Regions from separate parts of the Streptomyces sp. NPDC021093 genome, predicted to be linked through region 3. Evidence: riboswitches for the same ligand, from Rfam matches in the RefSeq annotation. Region 3 holds a riboswitch; each other region holds the start of a gene.
The links. Region 3 has a riboswitch for thiamine pyrophosphate ahead of thiO (glycine oxidase ThiO). Riboswitches for the same ligand answer to the same signal wherever they lie in the genome.

Region 1 (9,680 bases), on a different contig from region 3:
CTCCTGCACGATGCCGGTGACCACCCCCATCGCGATGTTGATGAGGAAGAGCTTTCCCCAGAACTTGGTCGCCTTGAGGTACTTCTCCTTGTTGGTCCGCACCCAGGCGGTCTGCAGGCCGGCGGTGAGCGCGGCGAGCGAGATCGTCAGGGGGACGAACAGGAAGTGATAGACGGTGGTGATACCGAACTGCCATCGCGCCAGGGTCTCTGGCGCCAGAGCCAGCTCCACGTCGTCTCTCCTTACGTCGCCGAAGCCACATCCGCATTCACGGGCACGGTCACAGCGGCAGTTTGCCCCTTTAATCCCATGAATCAGGGGACGAACAGGGACACGCTTGTGAACGCGTTCACATTCACAAGCATTATGTCGCACGGCCATTCGGAAGGATCCAGGGGGGTCCCCCCAAAAAGCCGATGCCCCCACAAGCCGCTTCACGGCTCACAGGGGCACCAGGCACACCACGGCGACAGCGCTACAGCTCCTTGCGGAACGCCTCCGCCGCCTTCAGGAACAGGTCGTTCGCCTCGGTCTCACCGATCGTCACCCGCACGCCCTCACCGGCGAACGGCCGCACCACGACACCCGCCCTGTCGCAGGCCGCCGCGAAGTCGGTCGTACGCTCCCCCAGCCGCAGCCACACGAAGTTCGCCTGCGTCACGGGCACCGTCCAGCCCTGCCCGGCCAGCGCCTCGTACACCCGGGCCCGCTCGGCGATCAGCGCGTCCACCCGCTCCAGCAGCTCGCCCTCCGCGCGCAGCGACGCGACGGCCGCCTCCTGCGCGATCTGACTCACGCCGAAGGGCACCGCCGTCTTGCGCAGCGCCGCCGCGACCGGCTCGTGCGCCACGACGAAGCCGACCCGCAGCCCGGCCAGTCCGTACGCCTTGGAGAAGGTCCGCAGCACCGCGACGTTCGGCCGGTCCCGGTAGAGCTCGATGCCGTCCGGCACCTGCTCGTCGCGGATGAACTCCCGGTACGCCTCGTCCAGCACGATCAGGACGTCCTTCGGCACCCGGTCCAGGAAGCGCTCCAGCTCGGCCCGGCGGACCACGGTGCCGGTGGGGTTGTTGGGGTTGCAGACGAAGATCAGCCGGGTCTTCTCGGTGATCGCGTCGAACATCGCGTCCAGGTCGTGCACGTCGCCGTCGGTCAGCGAGACCTTGACCGACGTCGCACCGCTGATCTGCGTGATGATCGGGTACGCCTCGAAGGACCGCCAGGCGTAGATCACTTCGTCGCCCGGGCCCGAGGTCGCCTGCAGCAGCGACTGCGCGACGCCGACCGATCCCGTGCCGGTCGCCAGGTGCGAAACGGGCACGGCGAAACGGACCGCCAGCTCCTCCATCAGCCCCGTGCAGGCCATGTCCGGGTACCGGTTGAGGTCACCGGCCGCAGCGATCGCACGCTCCATCACACCCGCGAGCGGAGGATAGGGGTTCTCGTTGGAGGACAGCTTGTACGCCGCCGGGCCGTCGGTGTCGGCGGCCGCGGCCGGCTTGCCGGGCTTGTACGTGGGGATGCCGTCCAGCACCGCGCGCAGCTTGGGGCTCGTCGCGCTCGTACCGCTCGTCTCGCTCACTTAAGGTCCTCCTCGACCGTACGTACCACCAATACTGCTCACCCTATGAGGATTGGGCGGCGCTGCGAAGGGGCCGCAGAAGTCCGTCCCGGGCGGCGCGACAGACAGGGGGCGCGCCCCCGCTCTCCGCACGCGCCGGTGGCTCACGCCGTGGCGCGCGTCCCCCGAAGTGGTGAGTTGAGACCTCTTCGAGACCTCGGGCAGATGCCGGACGTACGCCGCCAGCCACCGGACTCCAAGGCTCCAATCCCCCTAACTCCCTTGGCTTCCAAGGTCATTGACCACATTTCCCTGTGCAGAAACGTGCCTGTCAATCCGCGCATATGCGCCGACGCCAACCGGCCCTCTGCGCCCTACTATCGGGTCGCCATGACAGCAGCAGGGAAGCATCAGGTGAGCCGGACCGAGACACCCCGGCGAGGCAGTCGGCCAGGACGTGCAGGCATCCGGGATGTTGCCGCCGCGGCCGGTGTCTCCATCACGACTGTCTCCGACGCCCTCAACGGCAAGGGCCGGCTCCCGGACGCCACCCGCCGCCACGTCCGCGAGGTCGCCGAGCGGCTGGGCTACCGCCCGTCCGCAGCGGCCCGCACGCTCCGTACCGGTAAGTCGGGCCTCATCGGCCTGACCGTCACCACGTACGGGGATGAACCTTTCACCTTCACCGAATTCGCGTACTTCGCGGAGATGGCCAGAGCCGCGACCTCGGCCGCGCTCGCCCGCGGCTACGCCCTCGTCATCCTCCCCGCCTCCTCCCGGCACAGTCCCTTCGACGTGTGGCAGAACGTCGCACTCGACGGGACCGTCGTCATCGACCCCTCCGACGAGGACCAGGTCGTCACCGAACTCATGCGCCAGGGGCTGCCCGTCGTCTCCGACGGCCGCCCGGCCGGGACCCTCCCGGTCACCGCCTGGGTCGACAACGACCACGAGGCCGCCGTACTCGAACTCCTCGACCACCTCGCCGACGCCGGCGCACGCCGCATCGGCCTGCTCACCGGCACCACCACCGACACCTACACCCGGCTCTCCACCACCGCCTACCTGCGCTGGTGCGAGCGCGTCGGCCAGGATCCGGTGTACGAGTCCTACCCCGCCCACGACCCGTGCGCGGGCGCCGTCGCAGCCGACCGGCTGCTCGCCCGCCCGGACCGCCCGGACGCCGTGTACGGACTCTTCGACCCCAACGGCACCGACCTGCTGGCCGCCGCCCGCCGCTACGGGCTGCGGGTCCCCGAGGACCTGCTTCTCGTCTGCTGCTCCGAATCGACCGTGTACGCGAGCACCGAGCCGCCCATCACGACCCTCTCGCTGAAACCCCGCCGCATCGGCACCGCTGTCGTCCAGCTCCTCATCGACGCCATCGAGGGACTGGACACCGGACAGCCCGTCGAGCAGGTGATACCGACCGAACTCATCATCCGTACGTCCTCCCAGCGGCGTCCCCCGCGCACCACCGTGAGCGCCCCGCGCTCACCCTCGGCGGACTGACCGACGGACCCGTCGGGGCGGCAGCGGAGTGCCGCCCCGAAATCAACACCGGGACCGATCTCCGCAATAGGGACGAAACAACCGGTGAACTGGGGGTGTACCCGGATTCACCACCCCTGGTGCCTCACACAGCGCGGGCCGCATTCCTATGATGGGCGCACGACACGGCGGACCACCCGAGACCAGGTGGGCCCCCAGGGTGTACGGCGGTGCGACGGTGGTGGAGGGGTCAATGACTCAGGGGGCCGGTCAGGGACCCGCGGTGCGTACGGCGACGTTGCGGGATTTCCGGGTACCTCCCTATGCCCAGGCTCCCGTCGCTTCGTACGACGCCAAGCAGGCGTACGACAGCAAGCAGGCTTTCGACGCCAAGCAGGCGCTCGACGGCGCGCAGATGCACGACGCGGAGCAGGCGTACGGGCCGGAGCAGTCGTACGACACCGAGCAGGCGTACGAGGAGGGCGACGAGCCCGAGGGCTACACGCCCACCCAGCGCGACCTCCCGGTGATCCGCAGGGAGGACCGCGGCGGCGGGCCGGGCGACACCCAGCGCATCCCGCAGCCCGACTTCGAGGAGCGTCCCGACGGCGAGGGTCTCGGCCCGCTGTTCGTTGTCGGCGACGTGCACGGCTACCTCCTGGAGCTGCTGGACGCCCTGCACGAGCAGGGCCTCATCGACGACGAGGGCCACTGGGCGGCCGGCAACGCCCGCCTCTGGTTCCTCGGCGACTTCACCGACCGCGGCCCGGACGGCATCGGCGTCATCGACCTGGTGATGCGGCTGTCCGCCGAGGCGGCGGCGGCCGGCGGCTACTGCAAGGCCCTGATGGGCAACCACGAACTGCTGCTGCTGGGTGCCCGCAGGTTCGGCGACACCCCCGTCAACTCCGGCGCGGGCACCGCCACCTTCCAGGCCGCCTGGCTGCTCAACGGCGGCCAGAAGCACGACATGGAGCGCCTCCAGGACGTCCACCTCCAGTGGATGGCCCGCCTCGACGCGGTGGCCCTGGAGGACGGGCATCTGCTCACCCACTCCGACACGACCGCCTACCTCGACTACGGCTCCACCATCGAGGACGTCAACGACACGGTTCACGCCATCCTCACGCGTAACGACGCGGACGAGTGCTGGGACGTCTTCCGGAAATTCACCAAGCGTTTCGCGTTCCGTGACGAAGGCGGCTCCGACGCCGTACGGGAACTGCTCGACGCATATGGCGGCGAGCGCATCGTCCACGGTCACAGCCCTATCCCGTACCTCCTCGGCGAGGTCGGCAACGAGGACTCCGGGGACGGAGAGGGCAGCTCGGGGCCGGTCGTCGAAGGTCCGCACGTCTACGCCGACTCCCTGGCCATCGCCATGGACGGCGGCGTGACCATGGCCGGAAAACTGCTGGTGGTCCAACTCCCGCTGGGTGACTGAGCGTTACGGGGGTGTACGCGCGCCCGGCGCGCACGCCCCCACCGCCGGGCCAATTTCCGCAAACCCCCTGTCACCCCGTGCCGTAACCGCTCTACCATCGGGTTATCCGTAGCAGGCTCTCCTCCGTTTCCGCCCAACCGCCCACCGAAGCGGGCAACCCGGCCCTACGGAGCATCGGGGGATGCACATGAACAGCGCTCCGCACCTGCTGACCGAGGACCGCCCGGAGTTCGAGCGGACCCTCGACGAAGCACTGCGCACCGCGCACGAACGCCCGGATCTCGCCGCGCTGGGACAGCGGCTGAACAGCGAGCAGTTGCGCACCATGGCGCTCAGCGCCAGCGCGATAATCGCCGCTCACGCGTCGGCCGAGTACGACCACTACGTCAAGGCGCGCGAGGAACTGCGCGCACCTGCCGTCCCCACTCCCGGCACCCTGCTCACGCCCGGAGTCGGAGAGAACGCGGAGGCCACCGGTGCGGGCGCGGTCGCCGTCGTCGCCGTCCTCACGCCCGTACTGGCCGGGATCGCGGCCGTGGTGCTGCTGCTGGTCGGCTATCTGCTGAGCATGCTCGACCCGGCACCGGCCATCGCCGAGGCGCTGTTGACCGCCGGCTGGGTGTTCGGCGCGCTCACCGCGGCGGGGCTGCTCGGCGCGGCCGTCGGGCTGCTGTTCACCGCACTGCGCAACGGCTCGACCGCTTTCCAGGTCGGCCACCGGGATGCGGGCAGCGAGGAGGTCGACCGGGCCAGGGAAGCCTGGAAGGAAGCCCTGCTGGAGCGGGGCGTCGTCCCGTTCCTGCGCGACGCCCTCGCCAATCCGCCCGAGACCGCGCCCGCCGTCCCCGATCCGCCCCGGCAGAACCGCATCCCCGGTCTGGGGTACTCACGGCCCGACTTCGGCAGCCCCAGCGAGCACAGCGGCACCAACGGCAACGGGCACAAGACCCGCCCCAGCTACTCCAGCCCGGACTTCTCCAGTCCCGACTACGGCGGCCCGGACCACAAACCGGAATGACCGGAGTGGTCCGGAGCCGTCAACTCCGTTGTCCTGGTACTCAGTCCGTCACGGAGGTGTTCGGTCCGCGATCGGCAGACCGTGCTCGCCCGGGGGTGCCCCCGGACCCGGCCGGACGACCTGCTCAGTCCGCGATCGGCAGGTAGACCCGGTTGCCGGCCTCGGCGAACTCCTTGGACTTCTCCGCCATGCCGGCCTCGATCTCCTCCGCCGTCCCCCCGTGCTCACGCCGGATGTCGTGCGAGATCTTCATCGAGCAGAATTTCGGCCCGCACATGGAGCAGAAGTGCGCCGTCTTCGCCGGTTCGGCAGGGAGTGTCTCGTCGTGGAACTCCCGGGCCGTGTCCGGGTCGAGGGCCAGGTTGAACTGGTCCTCCCACCGGAACTCGAACCGGGCGTCGCTCAGCGCGTCGTCCCACTCCTGCGCACCCGGGTGGCCCTTGGCGAGGTCCGCCGCATGCGCAGCGATCTTGTAGGTGATGACGCCGGTCTTCACGTCGTCCCGGTTGGGCAGCCCCAGGTGCTCCTTGGGGGTCACGTAGCAGAGCATCGCGGTGCCCCACCAGGCGATCATCGCGGCGCCGATGCCGGAGGTGATGTGGTCGTAGGCGGGGGCCACATCGGTCGTCAGCGGGCCGAGCGTGTAGAACGGCGCCTCCTCGCAGATCTCCTGCTGAAGGTCGATGTTCTCCTTGATCTTGTGCATCGGGACGTGTCCCGGGCCCTCGATCATGGTCTGTACGTTGAAACGCTTGGCGATCGTGTTGAGTTCCCCGAGCGTCTTCAACTCCGCGAACTGCGCCTCGTCGTTGGCGTCCGCGATCGAGCCGGGCCGCAGCCCGTCGCCCAGTGAGTAGGTCACGTCGTAGGCCGCGAGGATCTCGCAGAGCTCCTCGAAGTTCTCGTACAGGAACGACTCCTTGTGGTGCGCCAGGCACCAGGCCGCCATGATCGACCCTCCGCGCGAGACGATGCCCGTCTTGCGGCGCGCCGTCAGGGGTACGTACGCGAGACGCACGCCCGCGTGGACGGTCATGTAGTCCACACCCTGCTCGGCCTGCTCGATGACCGTGTCCTTGTAGACCTCCCAGGTCAGGGCCTCGGCACGGCCGTCGACCTTCTCCAGCGCCTGGTAGAGCGGGACGGTGCCGATCGGGACGGGTGCGTTGCGCAGGATCCACTCGCGGGTGGTGTGGATGTTGCGGCCGGTGGACAGGTCCATGACCGTGTCGGCACCCCACTTGGTCGCCCAGGTCATCTTGTCCACCTCCTCCTCGATGGAGGAAGTGACCGCGGAGTTGCCGATGTTGGCGTTGACCTTCACCAGGAACCGCTTGCCGATGATCATCGGCTCGATCTCCGGGTGGTTCACGTTCGCGGGAAGCACCGCGCGACCTGCGGCGATCTCCTCCCGTACGACCTCGGGGGAGACGTTCTCCCGGATCGCCACGTACTCCATCTCCGGCGTGATCTCCCCGCGCCGCGCGTACGCGAGCTGGCTGACCGCTGCCCCGTCGCGGCCCCGGCGGGGCTGGCGCGGGCGGCCGGGGAAGACCGCGTCGAGGTTCTTCAGGCCCCCGCGCGGGAACGTGTGCTTGATGCCGTCGTCCTCGGGGCGGACCGGGCGGCCCGCGTACTCCTCGGTGTCACCGCGCCCGATGATCCAGTTCTCGCGCAGCGGGGCCAGGCCGCGCCGCACGTCCGTCTCGATGTTCGGGTCGGTGTACGGGCCGGACGTGTCGTACAGCGTCACGTCCTTCCCGTTGGTCAGGTGCACCTGACGGACCGGCACCTTCAGGTCCGGGCGCGATCCTTCGACGTACCCCTTGTGCCAGCCGGGCGTGCGCCCGTCCTGGGCGGAGGCAGGCGTGCGTGCATCCATCGTGGTCATGAGACCTACTCCCTACGCCGGCATTACCCGGTAACAGGTTCGGCGGTCGACGCAGCCTCTTCCGTACGTATGTGTACGGAGGTCAGCGCCCTCTCAGCCCGGTGCTCCGAGCTCCCGCGTGTGCAAAGGTGCCCCCACGCTAACGCCATGCCGGGCGCGCTGAACAGAGGGCCCCCCTCGTTCTTGCGATGATCGGGCGGTGACCCCACCACAGCCGCCGTCCCTGCCGACGCCCCCAGAGACCCCACCCCCACCTGCTCATTCGCACGGCCACAGCCACAGTCACGGCCCTGCGGCACCGGTCTCCAAGCACTTGCGCAAGGTGATCGCGGCGGTGCTGATTCCCTTCGCCACCGCGGTACTCGTCGGGCTCGCGATCCTGTGGCCGGGCGGCGCACCGGCCCACGAGCGCACCGGGGTGGGCTTCGACCGGCAGACCGAGCAGGGCACTGTCGTGAAGGTCGACACCATCGACTGCAAGGGCGCCAACGTCGCCCCGACGCCGGAGCAGCCGCAGCCGCAGGCGCAGGCCGACCCGTCGTCACCACAGAGCGGCGACGGCACCAAGGACGACTGCAAGAAGGCGACGGTCGAGGTCGTCACCGGCGCGGACAAGGGCCGCACCTTCACCGAGATCGTCCAGCCCAGCGCGTCCCGGCAGCTGAAGCAGGGTCAGGGAGTCGTCGTCGCGTACGCCCCGGACGCGCCCCGCGAGCTCCAGTACTCCGTCACCGACGTGGACCGGAAGTTTCCGCTCACCCTGCTCGCCGGGATCTTCGCCCTCGCGGTCGTCGTCGTCGGCCGGCTGAAGGGCGTCATGGCGCTGGTCGCGCTCGTCGCGTCCTTCGCGATCCTGACCCTGTTCATCCTGCCCGCGATCCTCCAGGGCTCGAATCCGCTGATCGTGGCGGTGGTCGGGGCCAGCGCGATCATGCTGATCGCGCTCTACGCCTGTCACGGACTCACCGCGCGCACCTCCGTCGCCGTCGTCGGCACCCTCATCTCGCTGCTGCTGATCGGACTGCTCGGCTCGCTGTTCATCGGATGGGCGTTCCTGTCCGGCAACATCGACGACAACACCGGCCTGATCCACACCCTCTACCCCTCCATCGACATGAGCGGCCTGCTCCTCGCGGGCGTCATCATCGGCTCGCTCGGCGTCCTCGACGACGTGACGGTCACCCAGACCTCCGCCGTCTGGGAGCTGCACCAGGCCGACCCGACGATGGGCCCGCGCGCCCTGTACCGGGCGGCCATCCGCATCGGCCGCGACCACATCGCCTCGGTCGTCAACACCCTTGTCCTCGCCTACGCGGGCGCCGCCCTCCCTCTGCTGCTGCTGTTCTCGATCGCCCAGAGCAGCGTCGGTACGGTCGCCAACAGCGAGCTCGTCGCGGAGGAGATCGTCCGCACCCTGGTCGGCTCGATCGGCCTGGTGGCCTCCGTGCCGGTGACCACCGCGCTCGCCGCCCTGGTCGTCTCCGCCGACCGCTCGGGTGCCGCCTCCAATCCGGCGCCGGTACGCGGCGGACGCGGAAGGCGCCGCAAGGGCTGAGGCGGGCCGGGGACACATGACGGAGCGGCGGCCGGGTCTCCCCGGCCGCCGCTCCGTGTCGTCTCCGCGTGCTCTCGGCCCGCGCTCCTGGCCGCGCTCCTGGCAGCGCCCAAACCGCGTTCCCGGCCCGATTTCTCAGCCCGCGTTCTCCTCCGCCAGGATGCGGCCGAGCTCGCCCTCCAGGCACCCGGCATAGTCACTCTGCGTGTGCTCCTGGCCGAGCGGTACGAGCTTGTCGGTGCGGTCCAGGAACGCCACGAGGGGCGCCGCACTCGCCCTGAACAGCGCGCGGTCACCGCCGACCTGAAGCCTGATGTGCACATCGGCGAGTTCGTCGGGATCGGACGGCGAGATGTGCACATCGCCCTCTCCACAGGCCTCGTTGATTCCGTCGACCAGCAGCTCGCGGCCAAAAGCCCAGGTCACAGGCGCATCGCCGGGCAAGTGGAAGGTCAGTCGGATCGCGTAGGGATCCTTCGACTGGTACATGAGCTCCACCGGAATACGAAAGGAGAGCTCCTCCGAGACGAGGAAGCTCATCATGACCTCTGCCTGAACCGACTCGCGCATCGCCAACCCTGCCGTAGAAGAAAGTGGCCGGAACGATCCCTTCCGTCCCTCTTGACGCCATCGTGCTCGAAGCAGTAACAGATCACAAGGAGTGAGTTTTCAGATACTGATAGAGAACATGAGCGAACGGACCACCTCGCCGATTTCTCC
Region 2 (9,680 bases), on a different contig from region 3:
CCTCGCAGGGCAGGCCTTCCTCGACCGGTACGAGCCGGACGCCACCGGGGCGTACGAGCAGCCGGGTCTCGCCCTGCGGGGAGCCGGCCGGTACGGGGATCTTGCCCCACACGGTGTCCGCGGCCTCGCCGCTCACCGTGGCCGCCACCACGTTGTCGAAGCCCAGGAAGCGGGCCACGAACTCCGAGGCGGGGTGCTGCCAGACGTCGAGGGGGGTGCCCGCCTGTGCGATCCGGCCGTCCCGCATGACGACGACCCGGTCGGCCAGGGCGAAGGCCTCTCCCTGGTCGTGGGTGACGGCGAGGACGGTGGTGCCCAACCGGCCGAAGAGCTGGCGGAGTTCGACCACCAGGCGCTCGCGCAGACCGCGGTCGAGCTGGCCCAGCGGTTCGTCCAGCATCAGCAGTCTGGGCTCGGGGGCCAGCGCACGGGCGAGCGCGACCCGCTGCTGCTCGCCGCCGGACAGCGAGGCCACGGCCCGCCGCTGGGCTCCCGGCAGGCCGACCAGTTCCAGCAACTCGTCGGCCCGGCGCGCCTGTTCGGTCCGTCCCGCGCCCCGCATCCGCAGACCGAAGGCGACGTTGCCTCCCACGTCCCGCTGGGGGAAGAGCTGGTGGTCCTGGAACATCAGGCCCACCCCCCGCCGGTGCACCGGCACCCCCGTCTGGTCGGCGCCGTCCAGCAGTACCCGCCCCGCGTCGGGCCGCTGGAGCCCGGCCACCACCCGCAGCAGCGTCGACTTGCCGCTGCCGCTCGGCCCGAGCACACAGACGATCTCGTGCGCGGCCACCCGCAGGTCCACCGCGTCGAGCGCCGCCCGTGCGCCGAACCGTACGGTGAGATCCGCCAGCTCCAGCAAGGGACGTACCTCGTCGGTCATTCAGAACTCCCCGGATACGGATCGGTCGGGCCGGATGCGTTCCAGCACCAGCAGCGACACGGCGCACACGACCATGAGGATCGTGCTGAGGGCCATCGCCTGCCCGTAGTTGAGGTCACCGGCCCGCCCGAGCAGCCGGGCCACGGCCACCGGAAGGGTCGGGTTGTCGGGCCGCGCGATGAAGACGGTCGCGCCGAACTCGCCGAGCGAGACGGCGAAGGCGAACCCGGCCGCCACCAGCAGCGCCCGCCGCACCAGCGGCAGGTCGACCTCCCGCCACGCCCTCAGCGGCGAGGCCCCGAGGACCGCCGCGGCCTCCCGCAGCCGTCCGTCCACCGCGCGCAGCACGGGCAGCATGGTCCGTACGACGAAGGGCACGCCCACCAGCGCCTGGGCCAGCGGCACCAGGATCCACGAGGTGCGCAGGTCCAGCGGCGGCCGGTTGAGAGTGATCAGGAAGCCGAAGCCCACCGTCACGGCGGACACGCCCAGCGGCAGCATCAGCAGCGCGTCGAACCCCCGCACCAGCCGGCCCGCCCGCCGGGTGAGGGCGGCGGCCGCGAGACCGCCGACGACCAGGGCGATCGCCGTCGCCACCACGGCGTACTGCAGGGAGTTCCAGACCGCCTCCAGCGGCGGTACCAGGAAGGTCCCGCCGCTGTCGGCCACCGACCTCAGCGCCCGGTAGTAGCCGAATCCGTACCCCTCGGGCCCGTCGAGCGACCGCTCGACCAGCACGGACAGCGGCAGCAGGATCAGTGCGAGCACGGTCGCGAGCACCCCGCCGAGCAGCGTCCACTGGCCGGCGCCGCGCGGCCTGCGCGACGTCTGCGCCGGGTCGACGAGCTTCAGCGCGCTCTCCCGCCGCCGCACCGTCCACGCGTGCACGGCGAGGATCGCGCCCACCGCCGCGAACTGCACCAGCGTCAGCACGGCCGCGGTCGGCAGGTCGAGGAGCTGCGCGGTCTGCCGGTAGACCTCCACCTCCAGGGTGGAGTAGGCGGGCCCGCCCAGGATCTGTACGACGCCGAAGGAGGTGAAGGTGAACAGGAACACCATCAGTCCGGCGGCGGCCACCGCGGGCGCGAGCGCCGGCAGGGTCACCCGCCGCCAGGCCGCGAAGCGCCCCGCGCCGAGCACCCGTGCGGCCTCCTCCTGCCGGGGGTCGAGCTGCGACCACAGCCCGCCCACGGTCCGTACGACCACCGCGTAGTTGAAGAAGACATGGGCCAGCAGGATCGCCCACACGGTGGTGTCGAGCCGCATCCCCCACAGCTCGTCGAGGAGCCCGCCGCGCCCGAGCACCGCCAGGAAGGCGGTGCCGACGACCACGGTGGGCAGCACGAACGGCACGGTCACCACGGCCCGCAGCAGCTGCTTGCCCGGAAAGTCGAAGCGGGCGAAGACGTACGCCGCGGGCAGCGCAAGCACCAGCGTGAGCGCCGTCGAGGCGAGCGCCTGCCAGGTGGTGAACCACAGCACGCCGAGGATGTCCGGGTCGCCCAGCACCTCGCCGATCCGGCCGAGCTGCCAGGCACCGCCGGACTTCAGCCCGCGCCCCACGATGGCGACGACCGGGTAGGCGAAGAACAGCCCGAAGAACGCGACGGGCACGGCCATCAGAGCCAGCCGCACCGCGCTCCCGCGCCAAGAGCCCCGCCGGGCGCCGGCACGGGCGCCCGGTCGGACCTTCCTTACTTCTTCACCAGCGAGGACCACGACTTGACCCACTGCTCACGCTTGTCGGCGATCTTCTTGGGCTCCACCGTCAGCGGCTTGTCGACGACCGCGCCGAACTTGGCGTACACCTCGGGCAGCCTGGTGTCCTTGACCGCCGGGTTGACGAACATCTTCAGCGGCAGGTCCTCCTGGAACTGCTTGCCGATGAGGAAGTCGAGGAGCGCCTTGCCGCCCGCCTCGTTCTTCGCGCCGTCGAGCAGCCCGGCGAACTCGACCTGCCGGAAGCAGGTCCCGGTGGCGACACCGGTCGGCGCCTCCTTCGGCTTCGGGTCGGCGAACAGCACCTCGACCGGCGGGCTGGAGGCGTACGACACGACGAGCGGCCGCTCCGCCTTCGCCTTCTTGCCGCCCGCTGACCCCGAGAACTCCTCGTTGTACGCCTGCTCCCAGCCGTCGACGACCTTGACGCCGTTGTCCTTGAGCTTCTGCCAGTAGCCCTGCCAGCCGTCGTCGCCGTACTGTCCGGCGGTCGCGAGCAGGAAGCCGAGCCCCGGCGACGAGGTCGCGGCGTTCTCGGTGACGAGGAGGTTCTTGTACGCGGGCTTGACCAGGTCGTCGAGCGACTTCGGTGGCGCGAGCTTCTTGTCGGCGAAGTACTTCTTGTCGTAGTTGACGCAGATGTCGCCGGTGTCGATCGGCGTCACCCGGTGCTCGCCCTTGTCGAGCTGGAGGTCCGCGGGTACGCGGTCCAGGCCCTTCGCCTCGTACGGCTGGAACAGACCGTTGTCGAGCGCGCGCGAGAGGAGGGTGTTGTCGACGCCGAAGAAGACGTCGCCGCGCGGCGAGCCCTTGGTCAGGATCTCCTGGTTGAGGGCGGCCCCCGCGTCCCCGCTCTTCAGCACCTTGACCGTGTAACCGGTCTGCTGGGTGAACGCCTTCAGCACCGCGGGCGAGACGGCGAACGAGTCGTGGCTGACCAGGGTGACCGTCTTGGAACCGGCCCCGTCGGCCTTCTTGCCGCCGTCGGACGAACCGCCGCAGGCGGCGAGCGTACTGACGCCGAGCGCGGCGGCCACGGAGATCGCCGCGAGCCTCTTGATGCTGCTCACTGGCTTGATGGTGCTCACTGGTGAATTCCTCCTGGAATGACCAGGAAGAGACGCGGCCCTGCCCACCTCGGGAAAGGTGGGCAGGGCGCAACAGCTTGAGTAACGACCGAACTTCCTACCCAGAATGACCTGGGCAAGGTTCAGAGGGTCTGCAGTAGAGGACTGCACTCTCAGCGCTGTGGCGCTCCCCTGTCGGAATATGCAAATGTGCGGCCCAGCGTACAACCAGGCGCGAACGTGCTAGCGCTCGGACGCCGCCAGCTGGCCGCAGGCCCCGTCGATCTCCTGGCCACGGGTGTCCCGCACGGTCACCGGCACCCCGTGCGCCGCGATCGCCTCGACGAACGCCTTCTCGTCCTCGGGGCGCGAGGCCGTCCACTTGGAGCCCGGCGTCGGGTTCAGCGGGATCAGGTTGACGTGCACCCGCTTGTTCTTGAGCAGCCGGCCCAGCAGGTCACCGCGCCACGCCTGGTCGTTGATGTCGCGGATCAGCGCGTACTCGATGGAGATCCGGCGGCCGGACTTCTCCGCGTACTCCCACGCGGCGTCCAGCACCTCCCGCACCTTCCAGCGCGTGTTGACCGGCACCAGGGTGTCGCGCAGCTCGTCGTCCGGGGCGTGCAGCGACACGGCGAGGCGGCACTTGAAGCCCTCGTCGGCGAACCGCAGCATCGCGGGCACCAGGCCCACCGTGGAGACGGTGATCCCGCGCTGCGAAAGGCCGAGGCCGTCCGGCTCGGGGTCGGTCAGCCGACGGATCGCGCCGACGACGCGCTTGTAGTTGGCGAGCGGCTCGCCCATCCCCATGAAGACGATGTTCGACAGCCGCGCGGGCCCGCCCGGAACCTCGCCGTCGCGCAGCGCGCGCATGCCGTCCACGATCTGGTGCACGATCTCCGCGGTCGACAGGTTCCGGTCGAGACCGGCCTGTCCGGTCGCACAGAACGGGCAGTTCATGCCGCAGCCCGCCTGCGACGAGATGCACATCGTCACCCGGTCCGGGTAGCGCATCAGCACGGACTCGACGAGCGTCCCGTCGTGCATCTTCCACAGCGTCTTGCGCGTGGTCTCCTGGTCGGTCGACAGATGGCGCACGACCGTCATCAGCTCGGGCAGCAGCGCCTCGCGCAGCTTCTCCCGCGAACCGGCCGGGATGTCGGTCCACTCCGCCGGGTCGTGCGCGTACCGCGCGAAGTAGTGCTGGGACAGCTGCTTGGCGCGGAACGGCTTCTCACCGATCTCGGCCACGGCCTCCTTGCGCTCGGCGGGCGTGAGGTCGGCGAGGTGCCGCGGGGGCTTCTTGGCTCCGCGGGGCGCGACGAAAGTGAGTTCTCCGGGTACAGGCATGGTCAAACCAGTGTCTCAGATGTACGAGAAGGGGCCCGCCGTCCTGTGGACAACGGGCCCCTCACGCAACAACGCAGCAGGTCACAGACGCAATGTCACGCCGAACCGACGAAGATCACCAGCATCAGCCAGACCACCGGAGCGGTCGGCAGCAGCGAGTCAAGACGGTCCATGATGCCGCCGTGGCCCGGCAGCAGCGTGCCCATGTCCTTGATCCCGAGGTCCCTCTTGATCATGGATTCGCCCAGGTCACCGAGCGTGGCACTGGCGGCGACCGCGAGGCCGAGCAGTACGCCCTGCCACCACGTACCGCCGTCGACCAGCAGCGTCATGCACAGCACGCCGGCCACCATCGCGAAGGCGATCGCGCCGAGCAGTCCTTCCCGGGTCTTGCCGGGGCTGATGCGCGGCGCCAGCTTGTGCTTGCCGAAGCGCCAGCCCACCGCGTACGCCCCGGTGTCGCTGACCACCGTCAGCAGCAGGAACGTCAGCACCCGCTGCGGTCCGTCGTCCGCCCTGAGCATCATCGCGACGAAGGTGGCCAGGAACGGCACGTAGAACGCGGCGAAGACTCCCGCGGTGACGTCCTTGAGGTACCCCTCCGGCGGCTCCGTCATCCGCCAGACCAGCACCGCCAGCGCGGTGAGCGCCATGGCGACCCAGGCACCCTCGGGCCCGCGCACGAAACCGGCGACGACCATGGCCGCACCGCCGACCGCGAGCGGCACCAGCGGCGCCTTGATGCCCTTGCGCTCTTCGAGACGGGAGGTGAGCTCCCACAGCCCGACGACCACGGCGACCGCTATCACGCCGATGAAGGCGGGCGGCCAGATGAACAACGAAGCGACGATCACGGCACCGAGACCGAGGCCGACCCCTATCGCCGCACGCAGGTCTCGGCCCGCACGCTTCTTCTGGGGCGGCTGCGGGGCCGGGGGCGGGGTCGACATGGGCTCCTGCGGCATCTCGTCGCGGAACAGGGGACCGCCCCCGGCAGCGGAAATCCCGGCTGGGGACCCGGCCGCCGAAGCAGCTGGGGCAGCGGAATTCCGCGCGGTGGGAGCAGGTCCCCGGTTCCGGTCGTCGCGGTCGTCGGCGTCTCTGCCTGTCTCAGGCACGATGGGCATGGGCCGAGTGTGCTGGGCGTCATGCGCATCGTACGCGGGACCCGCCGGGAGGGGCCCCTGGTCGGGGGTTACCCATTCACCGGCATAGCCCGCCCTCGGCGGGGCCCCCCAGGAAGAGTCGTTCATCAGACCTCGAGCAGCTCGGCTTCCTTGTGCTTGAGCAGCTCGTCCACCTGCGCGACGTACTTCGCGGTGGTGTCGTCGAGCTCCTTCTCCGCACGGCGGACCTCGTCCTCGCCGGACTCCTTGTCCTTGACGAGCTTGTCGAGGGTCTCCTTGGCCTTGCGGCGGACGGAGCGGATCGAGATCCGGGAGTCCTCGGCCTTGTTGCGCGCGACCTTGATGTACTCCTTGCGGCGCTCCTCCGTCAGCTGGGGGAACGTCACTCGGATGATGCGGCCGTCGTTGCTCGGGTTGACGCCGAGGTCGGAGTCGCGGATCGCCTGCTCGATGTTGCGCAGGGCGCTCGCGTCGAAGGGGGTCACCACGGCCATCCGCGGCTCGGGCACCGAGAACGACGCCAGCTGGTTGATCGGCGTCACGGCTCCGTAGTACTCGGCCACGATCTTGTTGAACATCGCCGGGTGCGCACGGCCGGTGCGGATCGCGGCGAAGTCCTCCTTGGCGACCACGACGGCCTTTTCCATTTTCTCCTCGGCCTCGAGGAGGATCTCTTCAATCACCACGTACTCCTGCTGTCGTGAACTGCTGCTGCATGGCTTGGACTGCTGCACGGCCCGGGCTGCTGCACAGCCTGGACCGCTGCTGCGGGCGTCTTCTCCTGCACGGTGTCCGACCGGCAGGACATTGTCCATCCCCCGAGACCGTCCCTGCGGCCGGGCCGGGGTCACAATCGGGGGCGCGGACCGGGATCACGGACCGCACATCCGGTCAGGCGCGGGTGCCCTGCGCGTTGACGAGCGTGCCGATCTTCTCACCCTTGACCGCGCGGGCGATGTTGCCCTCGGCCAGCAGCTCGAAGACCAGGATCGGCAGGTCGTTGTCGCGGCACAGCGTGATGGCGGTGGCGTCGGCGACCTTCAGGTCGCGGGACAGCACCTCGCTGTACTCCAGCGCGTCGAACTTGACCGCTTCCGGGTTCTTCTTCGGGTCGGAGTCGTAGACCCCGTCGACCCCGTTCTTGCCCATGAGCAGGGCTTCCGCGTCGATCTCCAGGGCGCGCTGGGCGGCCGTGGTGTCGGTGGAGAAGTACGGCATGCCCATGCCCGCGCCGAAGATCACGACGCGCCCCTTCTCCAGGTGCCGCACGGCACGCAGCGGAATGTACGGCTCGGCGACCTGGCCCATGGTGATGGCGGTCTGCACGCGGGAGTCGATGCCCTCCTTCTCCAGGAAGTCCTGGAGGGCGAGGCAGTTCATGACCGTGCCGAGCATGCCCATGTAGTCCGAGCGGGCCCGGTCCATGCCACGCTGCTGCAGCTCGGCGCCGCGGAAGAAGTTGCCGCCGCCGATGACGACCGCGATCTCCGCGCCGTCCCGTACGACCGCGGCGATCTCACGGGCAATGGCGTGTACGACGTCGGGGTCGACGCCGAGCGCACCGCCGCCGGCGAACGCCTCGCCGGAGAGCTTCAGCATGAAGCGCCCGGTCTTCTTGCCGCTGTCCTGATTCGCCTGATTCATGGGGGGTTTCTCCTCGTGCACATACGAAGAAGGCCATTGCCGGTGGATCCTTGCGGTTCCCTCTGCGGCAATGGCCTCCTCGTCAGATCTGCGGCCGGCCGGCGCGTACGCCGACGACTGCATCAGACCCTAGCCGGGTCTGGCGATGTTCGCGTTACGTCGACAGAGTCGGACGTACGGACTCAGATGCCGACCTTGATGCGCGAGAAGCGCTTCAGGGTGACACCGGCCTCGTCCAGGACCTTCTGGACGGACTTCTTGTTGTCCAGCGCGTACGGCTGGCCAAGAAGGGTGGCCTCCTTGAAGAAGCCGTTGACGCGACCCTCGACGATCTTCGGGAGGGCGGCCTCGGGCTTGCCCTCGGCGCGCGTGGTCTCCTCGGCGACGCGGCGCTCGGTCTCGACGACCTCGGCCGGAACGTCCTCCTTGGTGAGGTACTTCGGCGCGAAGGCGGCGATGTGCTGGGCGATGCCGCGAGCAAGCTCGGCGTCGGCCTTGTCCAGCTCGACCAGAACACCGATCTGCGGGGGCAGGTCGGGCATGGTGCGGTGCATGTACGCGGAGACGAAGGCACCCTCGTACTGGGCGAAGCGCTCCAGGACGATCTTCTCGCCGAGGTTGGCGTTGGCCTCGTCGACGAACGCCTGCACGGTCTTGCCGGCCTCGATCTCGGAGGCGAGCAGGGTCGCGAGGTCGGCCGGCTTGGTGGCGGCGACGTGCGCGGCGAGCTGGTTGGCGACGGCCTGGAACTTCTCGCCCTTGGCGACGAAGTCCGTCTCGCACTTGAGCTCGACGATGACACCGGAGGTGTTGTCGTCGGCGATCAGGGAGACGACGGCGCCGTTCTCGGCCGAACGGCCTTCGCGCTTGGCGACGCCCTTCTGGCCCTTGATACGGAGGGCTTCGACGGCCTTGTCGACGCTGCCGTCGGCCTCGTCGAGGGCCTTCTTGCAGTCCATCATGCCGGCGCCGGTGAGCTCGCGGAGCTTCTTGACGTCAGCGGCGGTGTAGTTCGCCATGAGTCTGTGAATCTCTTCTCGAAAGTCGAAGGTCGTGATCAACGTGATCTGCGCGAGCTCGTGACCTGCGCGATCGCCGTGAACACGTGATCTACGGGTGGACGGCGGGGGCGGGGCGCCCGGTGGCGCACCCTCCCCCGCCGTCGATCAGCCGTGAGGGCTGGGTCAGGCCTGCTCGGCGTCCGCGGCCGGAGCCTCGGCAGCGGCCTCGGCCGGCTTCTCGGCCTCGGCGACCGGGGCAGCCTCGGCGTCGGCGGCCGGAGCGGCAGCGGCGTCGGCGGCCGGAGCCTCGTCAGCCTTCTTGTCGCCCTCAAGCAGGTCGCGCTCCCACTCGGCGAGGGGCTCGCCGGCGGCCTTCTCGCCCGGCTTGGAGTCGCCCGTGGCGGCACCGGAACGGGCGATGAGGCCCTCGGCGACAGCGTCGGCGATCACGCGGGTGAGCAGCGTGACGGAGCGGATCGCGTCGTCGTTGCCGGGGATCTTGTAGTCGACCTCGTCGGGGTCGCAGTTGGTGTCGAGGATCGCGACGACCGGGATGCGGAGCTTGCGCGCCTCACCGACGGCGATGTGCTCCTTCTTGGTGTCGACGATCCAGACGGCGCTGGGAACCTTCGACATCTCGCGGATACCGCCGAGGGTCTTCTCCAGCTTGGCCTTCTCGCGCGAGAGAACCAGGAGCTCCTTCTTGGTGAGGCCCGACGCGGCCACGTCCTCGAAGTCAATGAGCTCCAGCTCCTTCAGGCGCTGGAGGCGCTTGTAGACGGTGGAGAAGTTGGTCAGCATGCCGCCGAGCCAGCGCTGGTTGACGTAGGGCATGCCCACGCGCGTCGCCTGCTCGGCGATCGCTTCCTGCGCCTGCTTCTTGGTGCCGACG
Region 3 (9,680 bases):
GACCGTCAGGCCGAGACCTTCGAGCCTGCTCCTGGCGTCCTCGACGCTCTGCCCGGTCACCGACGGCATGTCCACCGGGGAACCCTTGCTGACGACCATCGCCACCGCGGAGTCCGGCGCCCGGCCGGTCCCGGCCGCGGGGTCCGTACTGATCACCGCGCCCCGCGGGACGTCCTCGCTGAACGCCCTGGTGACGACGCCCGGCGCGAGCCCCGCGTCCTTCAGCTCGCCCCTGGCCTTCGCCAGCGGCATCCTCGTGAGGTCGGGGACCTTCACGATCTCGGGACCGCGCGAGAGGACCAGCGTCACCGAGCCGTTGGCGCGGATCCGCTCGCCGGGCGCCGGGACGCTGTTCAGGACGGTGCCGCGCGCGACGGTGTCGCTGAACTTCCGCTCCACGCCCTTCACGTCGAGACCGGCGGCCTCCAGCTTCTTGCGGGCGTTCTTCTCCGACTGGCTGAGCAGCGGCGGGACCTGCGTGAACTGCCCCGAGTTGATGTACCAGACCCCGGCGCCGAGACCGAGCGCCAGCAGGACGGCCGTCACCAGTGCCACCAGCCCCCGCCGCGAGGGCATCGGCCGCCGCCGCTGGCGCCGTACGGGCGCGGGCTCGTCCGGCAGCGGCATCCGCAGCCTGCTGGTGTGCTGCTCGGTGGGCAGGGCCCGCGGGATGACACTGGTCCGCTCCTCGGGACCGGTGCTCACGATCTCCTTCGCCTGCGGAGGTACGACGTCCAGCTGCGCGTCGTCGAGAGCGGACCGCGCGGTCCGCGCCTGCCCCAGCAGCTCGACCGCGTCGAACGGGCGGGCCTGCGCGTTGCGCGCCGTCGCGCTCGCCACCAGCTCGTCGAGCTCCAGGGCCAGCCCGGGCACGGCGGCGGACGGCGGCGGCACGTCCTCATTGAGGTGCTTGTAGAGCACCTGGGCGGCAGTGCCGCCGGAGTGCGGCTTGCAGCCGGTGAGCATCTCGTACAGGACCACGCCGCAGGCGTACACGTCGGCGCGGGTGTCGGCGGTGCCGTGCTCGATCTGCTCGGGAGCGAGGTAGGAGACCGTGCCGAGGACGGACCCCGTCGTGCTGGTGACCGTGTCCACGGCGCGTACGAGACCGAAGTCGGCGACCTTCACCCGGCCGTCGTCCCCTATCAGGACGTTCTCCGGCTTCATGTCGCGGTGCACGAACCCGGCCCGGTGCGCGGCGCCGAGGGCGGCCAGCACGGGCTCCAGGATGTCGAGCGCGGCGCGCGGCTGGAGCGCGCCGCGCTCGCGCAGCACGTCGCGCAGGGTGCAGCCCGCGATGTACTCCATCGCCAGGTAGACGTAACTGCCGTCGGTGCCCTGGTCGAAGACGCCCACCACATTGGGGTGCGCGAGGCGGGCGACGGACTTGGCCTCGCGGATGAACCGCTCGACGAAGGAGTCGTCGGCGGCCAGCGAGGGGTGCATCACCTTGAGTGCGAGCACCCGGTCGAGGCGGGTGTCCACGGCCCGGTAGACCGTGGCCATCCCGCCGACGGCGATGCGTGCCTCGACGCGGTAGCGGCCGTCGAGCAGCTGCCCGACGAGGGGGTCCTGGAGGGTCGTGTCCACGGAGGGAGTCTACGAGCCGGTAGGGACAGGTCGGGCGTGGATGTACGTGCTGCGGCTGTACTGAAGCCGAGCTGTGACGGCCGGGGGCCCGGGGGCCGGGGGCACGGGGCACCACCCCCTGGCCCCCGGACCCCGGGCCGGTCCGTACCTGCGGGTGCGTGGGGGCCGGCCGCGCAGTTCCCCGCGCCCTGTACGCGTGGCCCCGGAGCTCAGAAGGCCGGCCGCTCCGGGTCCAGCCGGGCCAGCCCCTCGCCCGGTGACGACGCCTCCGCGAAGTGGCGGCGGGGGATGCGCCCCGCCCGGTGCGCGAGACGGCCCGCCTCCACGCCGTGCCGCATCGCCTCCGCCATCAGCACCGGCTCCTGCGCCCGCGTCACCGCGGAGGCGAGCATCACACCCGCGCACCCCAGCTCCATCGCCAGCGCCGCGTCCGACGCGGTCCCCGCCCCCGCGTCCAGGATCACCGGCACCCCGGCCCGCTCCACGATCAGCTCGAAGTTGTGCGGGTTGCGGATGCCGAGCCCCGAGCCGATCGGCGAACCCAGCGGCATGACCGCCGCACAGCCCACGTCCTCCAGCTTCCGCGCGAGGACCGGATCGTCGTTCGTGTACGGGAGCACCGTGAAGCCGTCGTCGACCAGCACCTCCGCCGCGTCCAGCAGCTCGACCGGGTCGGGCAGCAGGGTCCGCTCGTCGGCGATGACCTCCAGCTTCACCCAGTCCGTGCCCAGCGCCTCGCGCGCGAGCCGGGCCGTGAGCACGGCCTCGCCCGCCGTGTAGCAGCCGGCCGTGTTGGGCAGCACCCGGATGCCCAGCTTCTCCAGCACGGACAGCACGGAGCCCCGCACGGACGGATCGAGCCTTCGCATCGCCACCGTCGTCAGCTCGGTCCCGGACGCGACGAGCGACCGCTCCAGCACCTCCAGGCTGGGCGCGCCGCCCGTCCCCATGATGAGCCGGGACGAGAAGCTGGCGCCGCCCAGTTCGAAGAGATCGTCTGCCATGTCGTCAGCCTCCCTGGACCGCGGTGAGCACTTCGACGCGGTCGCCCTCGGCGAGGGCGGTGGCCGCCCACCGGCCGCGCGGCACCACTGTTTCGTTGAGCGCGGCGGCCACGCCCGCGTGCGCGCGCGTGAGCGTCGCGACGAGGTCGCCGAGGGTGGTACCGGCGGAGACCTCGTGCCCCTCGCCGTTCACGGACACGTTCACCGGGGTGCTCATACGGGCTGCTCCTGTCGGTCCTGTCGGTCCTGCTGTTCCTGTCGTACGGGTTCGGAGGCGAAGCGGCGCGGGGTGAACGCCCTCGCCTCCTCGGGGAGTTCGCCGGTGGTCAGCACGTCCGCCATGACGTCCCCGGTGACCGGGGTCAGCAGCACCCCGTTGCGGTAGTGCCCGGTGGCGAGCAGCAGGCCCGGCAGGGCGGTGGGGCCGAGCAGCGGGGCGTTGTCGGGGGAGCCGGGGCGCAGTCCGGCCCGGGTCTCGGTGAGCGGGAGCTCGGTGATGCCGGGGACGAGCTCGTGGGCGTCGCGCAGCAGCTCGTAGACGCCGCCCGCCGTGACGGTGGTGTCCCAGCCGAGCTCCTCCGAGGTCGCGCCGACGACCAGCTCGCCGTTCTCGCGCGGCACCAGATAGACGTGACTGCCGCGCACCACGGCGCGCACCGTACGGCTCAGGAACGGCGCGTACGCGGGCGGCACCGTCAGCCGCAGTACCTGTCCCTTGACCGGGCGCACCGGCGGCAGCACCTCTTGAGGCACTCCGGGGAGCCGCCCGCTGAGCGAACCGGTGGCGAGCACCACCTGGTCGGCGGCGACCTCGGTGCCGTCGGCCAGCAGCGCGCCCGCCGCCCTCTCCCGTACGACGGAAAGCCGCTCGGCCGTCGTACGGTGCAGAACCACCCCGGCCCGCTCGCAGGCCGCCAGAAGGGCCGCTGCCAGCCGCCTCGGGTCGATCTGGTGGTCGCCGTCCACCCGCAGTCCGCCGCGCACGCCCGGCGCGAGCATCGGCTCAAGCCGGCGGCAGTCGCGCCCGCTCAGCCACTCCGACTCCAGGCCCGACTGCCGCTGCAGGGTGTGCAGTTCGCGCAGGTGGGCCCGGTCGTCGGCGTCCAGGGCCACCGCGAGAGTGCCGCACGCGCGGTAGCCGGTGTCCTGCCCCGACGCCTCCTCCAGCTCCGTCACGAAGTCCGGATAGCGGCGGGCGGAGGCGAGGTTGAGGCCGAGCAGGGTCTGCTCGCCGTAGTGGAGTTCGGTGACGGCCGCCAGCATTCCGGCCGCCACCCGGGCGGCGCCGCCGCCGGGTGCGGGGTCGGCGAGCACCGTGCGCAGCCCGCGCTGCGCGGCCCGCCAGGCCGTGACGAGGCCGATGATTCCGCCGCCGATCACCAGGACGTCGTACGGCCGTTGCTCAGAAACGTGTGGGGAAGTCTGCATGGGCGTCCAGCCCCTCCCTTCGCCGGCATGACCCGGATCAGGTTCGTACGGTCGGAGGCCCGGTCAGCCTCCCTCTCAGCCCGGTCGGCCGGGCTCCCGTGAGTGCTTGTACGGTGACCAGACTAGTCCTTGGGTTCAACAGACTGTGAGGGAGCACCCCGTGCCCCGTTCGCTCGACGGACTCGTCCTCGCACCGGTCGCCGACCAGGCCCCGGGGCAGGTCGGCACCCGCACCCGCTTCACCTACCACGAGCAGGACGGCCGGATCTGGGCCGATTACGCGGGCGGGGACGTCGTGCGCGGGCACCTCGTCGGCACGCGCGCGGGGGACCGGCTCGACTTCAGGTACGTACAGCTGAAGCAGGACGGAACGACCTCGTCCGGACATTGCCTGTCCCGGGTCGTGCTGCTCGTGGACGGCCGCGTTCGGCTGGAGGAGAGCTGGGCATGGGAGTCCCAGGAGGGCAGCGGTACGAGCGTCGTCGAGGAACTCCAGTCCTGACTGTGTGTCAGATACGTAAGGTGGTCGGGTGAGCGAGCAGAAGCGAATCGTCGTCGTCGGCGCGGGAATGGCCGGTGTGCAGACCGCCGTGGCCCTGCGGGAGCAGGGTTTCGACGGCCGGATCACACTCATCGGGGCCGAGCCCCACCCGCCGTACGACCGGCCGCCGCTGTCCAAGGCGGTGCTGCTCGGCAAGGCCGAGGGATCGGCCTTCGAGGTCGACTTCGACGCGCTCGGCGTCGAGCTCCGGCTGGGGCTCGACGTCACCGGAGTGCGCCCGGCGGACCACGAGATCGACACCCCCGCGGGGCCGGTTCCGTACGACGCCCTGGTACTCGCCACCGGGGCGGACCCCGTCACCCTTCCCGGCACCTCGGGCGTCCCCGGCGTCCACCTGCTGCGCACCGTCGACGACGCGCGGCGGCTGCGCCCCGTGCTGGACGCGCAGCACGACGTGGTGGTGGTCGGCGCGGGCTGGATCGGCGCCGAGTTCACCACCGCCGCGAGGGAGGCGGGCTGCACCGTCACCGTCGTGGAGGCCGCCGACCGGCCGCTCGCCGGGACGATGCCCGCCGAGATCGCCGCCCCGATGGCCGCCTGGTACGCCGAGGCCGGCGCCGAGCTCCTCACCCACGCGCGCGTGGCGGCGGTCGAGCCGGGCACCGTGCTCCTCGCCGACGGCCGCCGCATCCCGGCCGGCGCCGTCCTCGTCGGTGTCGGCGCCAGACCCGCGACGGCCTGGCTGAAGGGCTCCGGCATCGCGCTCGGCCCGGACGGCTCCGTCACCGCGGACGCGCACCTGCGCACCTCCGTCCCCGACGTGTACGCGGTCGGGGACTGCGCCTCCTTCCCCTCCGGGCGGTACGGCACCCGGCTGCTCGTGCACCACTGGGACAACGCGCTCCAGGGTCCGCGCACGGTCGCCGCGAACATCCTGGGCGGCGCCCCGCTGCCCTACGACCCCGTGCCGTACTTCTGGTCCGAGCAGTTCGGCCGCTTCGTGCAGTACGTCGGCCACCACGCGGACGCCGAGGAGACGGTCTGGCGCGGCGACCCGGCCGGCCCCTCCTGGTCGGTGTGCTGGCTGCGCGACGGCGCCCTGGTGGCCGTGCTCGCGGTGGGCCGCCCGCGCGACCTGGCGCAGGGACGCAGGCTGGTGGAGGCGGGGGCGGCGCTCGACCCGACGCTGGCCGCCGACCCTTCCGTACCGCTGAAATCGGCCGTACGGAAGCCGTAGGGAATCCCCCGCCCGGACGGGCCCGGGTACCGACTGTCAGTCCTGGATGGCACGCTTGTCCTGTGACCGAGATTGACGCAAAGATCGATTCCCTCGTCCCCGCCTGGCTCTACCTCCCCGACATCGCGGAGATGCTCGACCTGGAGGTGACGAAGGTGCGGCAGCTGGTGAAGGACGGCCAGCTCATCGCCGTGCGGCGCGGTGAGAACCGCTCGCTCCAGGTGCCCGCCGCCTTCCTCGACGGCGACAAGATCGTCAAGGGCCTGCCCGGTCTCCTGACGGTCCTGAAGGACGACGGCTTCTCCGACGCGGAGATGCTGGAGTGGCTCTTCACCGCCGACCCGACCCTGCCCGGCACCCCCGCGCAGGCCCTGAGCGAGAATCGCGGCACGGAGGTGAAGCGCCGCGCCCAGGCGCTCGCCCTCTGACGACGCCGCACCACACCACGGCGGTGTGCGGTCCGCCCGGCCGGGCGGACCGCACACCCGCCGCCGACCGGCGGGGGACACCCCGCCAGCACGGGGGAGACCCCGTCGACCACGGGGGGATCCGCACCATGCCCACGCCCAGCGCGCAGCTCGCCGACGCCCGGCTCTACCTCTGCACGGACGCCCGCAAGGCGCAGGGGGACCTCCCGGCGTTCCTCGACGCGGTGCTGTCCTCCGGCGTCGACATCGTCCAGCTCCGCGACAAGGGCATGGAGGCGGGCGAGGAACTGGAGCACCTGGCGGTCCTCGCCGACGCCTGCCGCCGGCACGGCAAGCTCCTCGCGGTGAACGACCGGGCCGACGTGGCGCACGCCATCGGCAGCGACGTCCTCCACCTCGGCCAGGGCGACCTGCCGGTCCCCGCCGCCCGCGCGATCCTCGGCGCCCGCAGCGACGACGTCCTGATCGGCCGCTCCACGCACGCCGAGTCCGAGGTCGACGCCGCCGTCGCCGAGCCGGGCGTCGACTACTTCTGCACCGGCCCCTGCTGGCCCACCCCCACCAAGCCCGGCCGGTTCGCCCCCGGCCTCGGCCTCGTGCGGTACGCGGCCTCGCTCGCCCAGCAGCGCCCCTGGTTCGCCATCGGCGGCATCGACGAGCACAACCTCGACGAGGTGCTGGCCGCGGGTGCCCGCCGCGTCGTGGTCGTCCGCGCGATCACCCGGGCCGCCGACCCGGCCGCCGCGGCCGCCGATCTGGCCAAGCGGATCAGGTCGTACGACCGATAGACGTCGGTCGTTGGCCGGATAACTGTCCGAAGGGTGGACAAGAAACCGGCATAACGGACCTTTGTCGCCCGGGTGGTTGGGGGTGCGGCATGCCCCTGGCTAACCTTTCGACATGGCCCTTGGCACAGCTTCCACCAGAACAGACCGCGCACTTACGGTGCGTGAGCTGCTGGAGACCGGAAAGACGTCGTTTTCCTTCGAATTCTCGGCCCGCAGGACCGAGAAGGGTGAGCAGAACCTCTGGAATGCCCTGCGCCGAGTCGAGGCGGTGGCCCCCAGTTTCGTCTCCGTGACCTACGGAGCGGGCGGCTCCACCCGCGAGGGCACCGTCAAAGCCACCCAGAAGATCGCCTCCGACTCCACCCTCACGCCCGTCGCCCACCTCACCGCCGTCGACCACTCGATCGCCGAACTGCGCAACATGGTCGGGCAGTACGCCGACGCCGGAATCCGGAACATCCTCGCGGTGCGCGGCGACCCGCCCGGCGACCCGATGGGCGAGTGGGTGCGCCACCCGGAAGGTGTGACGTACGCCTCCGAACTCGTCGCACTCATCAAGGAGTCCGGCGACTTCTGTGTCGGTGTCGCCGCATTTCCCGAGATGCACCCGCGCTCGGACACCTGGGATTCCGACATCCGCCACTTCGTGGAGAAGTGCCGGGCCGGCGCCGATTACGCCATCACGCAGATGTTCTTCGATCCGGAGAGCTATCTGCGGATGCGGGACCGCGTCCAGGCGGCGGGCTGCGACACCCCTATCATTCCTGAGGTGATGCCCGTCACGCTGGTCAAACAGCTGGACCGGCTTCCGCAGCTCAGCAACGCGCATTTCCCCGACGCCGTGAAAGAACGCATCCTCGCGGTCAAGGACGATGCGGCCGCTGTACGCTCCATTGGCATCGAGTTCGCCACCGAGTTCTGCGCGACGCTGCTTGCCGAAGGTGTACCGGGAATGCACTTCATCACGCTGAACAACTCGACGGCGACACTTGAGATCTACGAGAATCTCGGACTGCACGACACGCACCACACGCACGAAACGCACGACCAGACGTCACCGCCGACGCGGCCGTCGTCGTAGCAGTCACCACAGCTGTACTCGCGCCGCCGAGTCCACCAGGGGATCCGCGGCAGCAGGAGAGGGGCGTACATGGGCTGGACGGTCCTCTACATCGCATTCGGCGTCGTCGCGCTGTGGCTGCTCGGCGAAGTGCTGTTGCAGTACAAGGCGCGACTGCGCTGGCGGGTGCTCGCCTTCGCGGGGTTCGCCGTCGTCGTGGTCGGAGTGCTGCTGCCGTCCGTCCTGGTGATCGCGGCGGGCGCCGTCGCCTTCGCCGTCGGCCAGACGTACGTCACGCTGTCCTTCCGCCGCGGCTTCTCCACGGGCTGGGCGATCGGCGGCAACCCGGGCGCCAGCAAGCGCCGCAGGGGCAATGCGGGCGAATCCGCCGTACAGCAGCCGACCCTGCAGGTCTCTGACCTGGAGTACGGGGCGCAGGACCGGTCCGACGCCGGTCATGACGGCGCGTCCGGTTTCAACGGGGCGTCCGGTTTCGACGCCGCTCCCGGTTTCGACGGAGCGCCCGGCTTCGACACCCGGGGGCAGCACGGCACGACCGGCCGCCCCGACCCGCAGACCGCGGTCCACGAGCCGCAGCCGATGCCCGACGAGACCGGCCGGTACGGGATCTACGACTCCTCGGCGCCGTACGCCGCCTCGCAGGCCGCCGCACCCCAGCCACAGGGTGCCGCACCCCAGCCACAGGGTTTCGACGACTTCGGCAGCGGGTCCTACCCCGCCTACGACCCGCAGGGCGGCCAGCCGCACGACACCGGGGCCTACGCGTACGACGGCGGGCAGCAGCAGTACGCCGCCTACTCCGATCCGTACATCGGCTCCCAGTCCTACGGCAGCGGCGGCGACTACGACTCGTACGGCGGCCAGCACCAGTACGCCGGCGGCTACGGCGAGAACTACAGCGAGACGCCGCCCGGCGGAGTGTGGGTGCCGCACCAGCGCGACGGCGAGCAGCCGCTCGGCCCGGAGGCACCGCAGCAGCCGGCCGGTTACCCGAACGGCTACGACACCGGGGCAAACGGCCAGTACCGGTACTGACGTCCCGCACCGGTCAGCACGACGACGCCGCTCCACCCGCCGACAGCGGGTGGAGCGGCGTCGTGCTTGTCACGGGGACCTCGTCACTGGGAGCCGCGGAAGCCGTCCCCCTCCACGATCAGCCCGGCGACCAGCGCCCCCGACATCCCCGCGTGCGCGAGCCCGCCGCCCGGGTGCGCCCAGCCGCCGGCCGCGTAAAGACCGGGCAGCCCGGTGGTGTTCGACGGGGCGAGGAAGCGGCCGGACCGGCCGGCCAGCGAGGGCGGCGGAACCGCCCCGCCCGCCGCACCGGTCACGGCACGGGTGTCCCGGGGCGTACGGACCTCGCGCCAGCGGATCCGGTCGGCCAGGCCCGGAATCGCGGTGGCCGCGGCGGCCACCATGCGGTCCGCCCAGAGACCGGCCAGGTCAGGGCTGCCCCAGTCGTACGCGGCGTGCACCGGGGCGGCCGCGGTGAGCAGCACCGCCTCGTGCCCGTCGTCGGGGCGCAGGGCCGGATCGTCCGGGCGGGACACGAACACGGTCGGGGCAAGGCCTTCGCCGGCCGGGTCCGCCGGGCCCTGCCCGTCGAAGACCTCCCGGAGCTC

Region 1: it holds a riboswitch for thiamine pyrophosphate, as region 3 does, so the genes downstream of both, thiC (phosphomethylpyrimidine synthase ThiC) here and thiO (glycine oxidase ThiO) in region 3, are expected to answer to the same signal.
Region 2: it holds a riboswitch for thiamine pyrophosphate, as region 3 does, so the genes downstream of both, ACH4SP_RS33540 (thiamine ABC transporter substrate binding subunit) here and thiO (glycine oxidase ThiO) in region 3, are expected to answer to the same signal.

Annotation. Positions count from the first base shown of each region.
Region 1 covers NZ_JBIRQJ010000004.1:182,367-192,046, forward strand. The annotation lists gene ACH4SP_RS13300 (cytochrome ubiquinol oxidase subunit I) at 1-231, opposite strand, end outside; gene hisC (histidinol-phosphate transaminase) at 476-1,582, opposite strand; gene ACH4SP_RS13310 (LacI family DNA-binding transcriptional regulator) at 1,952-3,073, shown strand; gene ACH4SP_RS13315 (metallophosphoesterase) at 3,291-4,496, shown strand; gene ACH4SP_RS13320 (hypothetical protein) at 4,678-5,514, shown strand; gene thiC (phosphomethylpyrimidine synthase ThiC) at 5,639-7,405, opposite strand; TPP riboswitch at 7,398-7,533, opposite strand; gene ACH4SP_RS13330 (YibE/F family protein) at 7,629-8,960, shown strand; gene ACH4SP_RS13335 (SsgA family sporulation/cell division regulator) at 9,096-9,530, opposite strand; gene ACH4SP_RS13340 (IclR family transcriptional regulator) at 9,630-9,680, opposite strand, start outside.
Region 2 covers NZ_JBIRQJ010000012.1:184,787-194,466, reverse strand. The annotation lists gene ACH4SP_RS33550 (ABC transporter ATP-binding protein) at 1-880, opposite strand, end outside; gene ACH4SP_RS33545 (ABC transporter permease) at 881-2,500, opposite strand; gene ACH4SP_RS33540 (thiamine ABC transporter substrate binding subunit) at 2,575-3,669, opposite strand; TPP riboswitch at 3,764-3,870, opposite strand; gene rlmN (23S rRNA (adenine(2503)-C(2))-methyltransferase RlmN) at 3,910-5,016, opposite strand; gene ACH4SP_RS33530 (phosphatidate cytidylyltransferase) at 5,112-6,269, opposite strand; gene frr (ribosome recycling factor) at 6,269-6,826, opposite strand; gene pyrH (UMP kinase) at 7,035-7,787, opposite strand; gene tsf (translation elongation factor Ts) at 7,970-8,806, opposite strand; gene rpsB (30S ribosomal protein S2) at 8,972-9,680, opposite strand, start outside.
Region 3 covers NZ_JBIRQJ010000005.1:226,556-236,235, forward strand. The annotation lists gene pknB (Stk1 family PASTA domain-containing Ser/Thr kinase) at 1-1,590, opposite strand, end outside; gene ACH4SP_RS17100 (thiazole synthase) at 1,800-2,594, opposite strand; gene thiS (sulfur carrier protein ThiS) at 2,599-2,811, opposite strand; gene thiO (glycine oxidase ThiO) at 2,808-4,022, opposite strand; TPP riboswitch at 4,020-4,132, opposite strand; gene ACH4SP_RS17115 (hypothetical protein) at 4,183-4,524, shown strand; gene ACH4SP_RS17120 (NAD(P)/FAD-dependent oxidoreductase) at 4,592-5,761, shown strand; gene ACH4SP_RS17125 (Rv2175c family DNA-binding protein) at 5,824-6,189, shown strand; gene thiE (thiamine phosphate synthase) at 6,318-6,977, shown strand; gene metF (methylenetetrahydrofolate reductase [NAD(P)H]) at 7,090-8,058, shown strand; gene ACH4SP_RS17140 (hypothetical protein) at 8,128-9,093, shown strand; gene ACH4SP_RS17145 (phytoene desaturase family protein) at 9,177-9,680, opposite strand, start outside.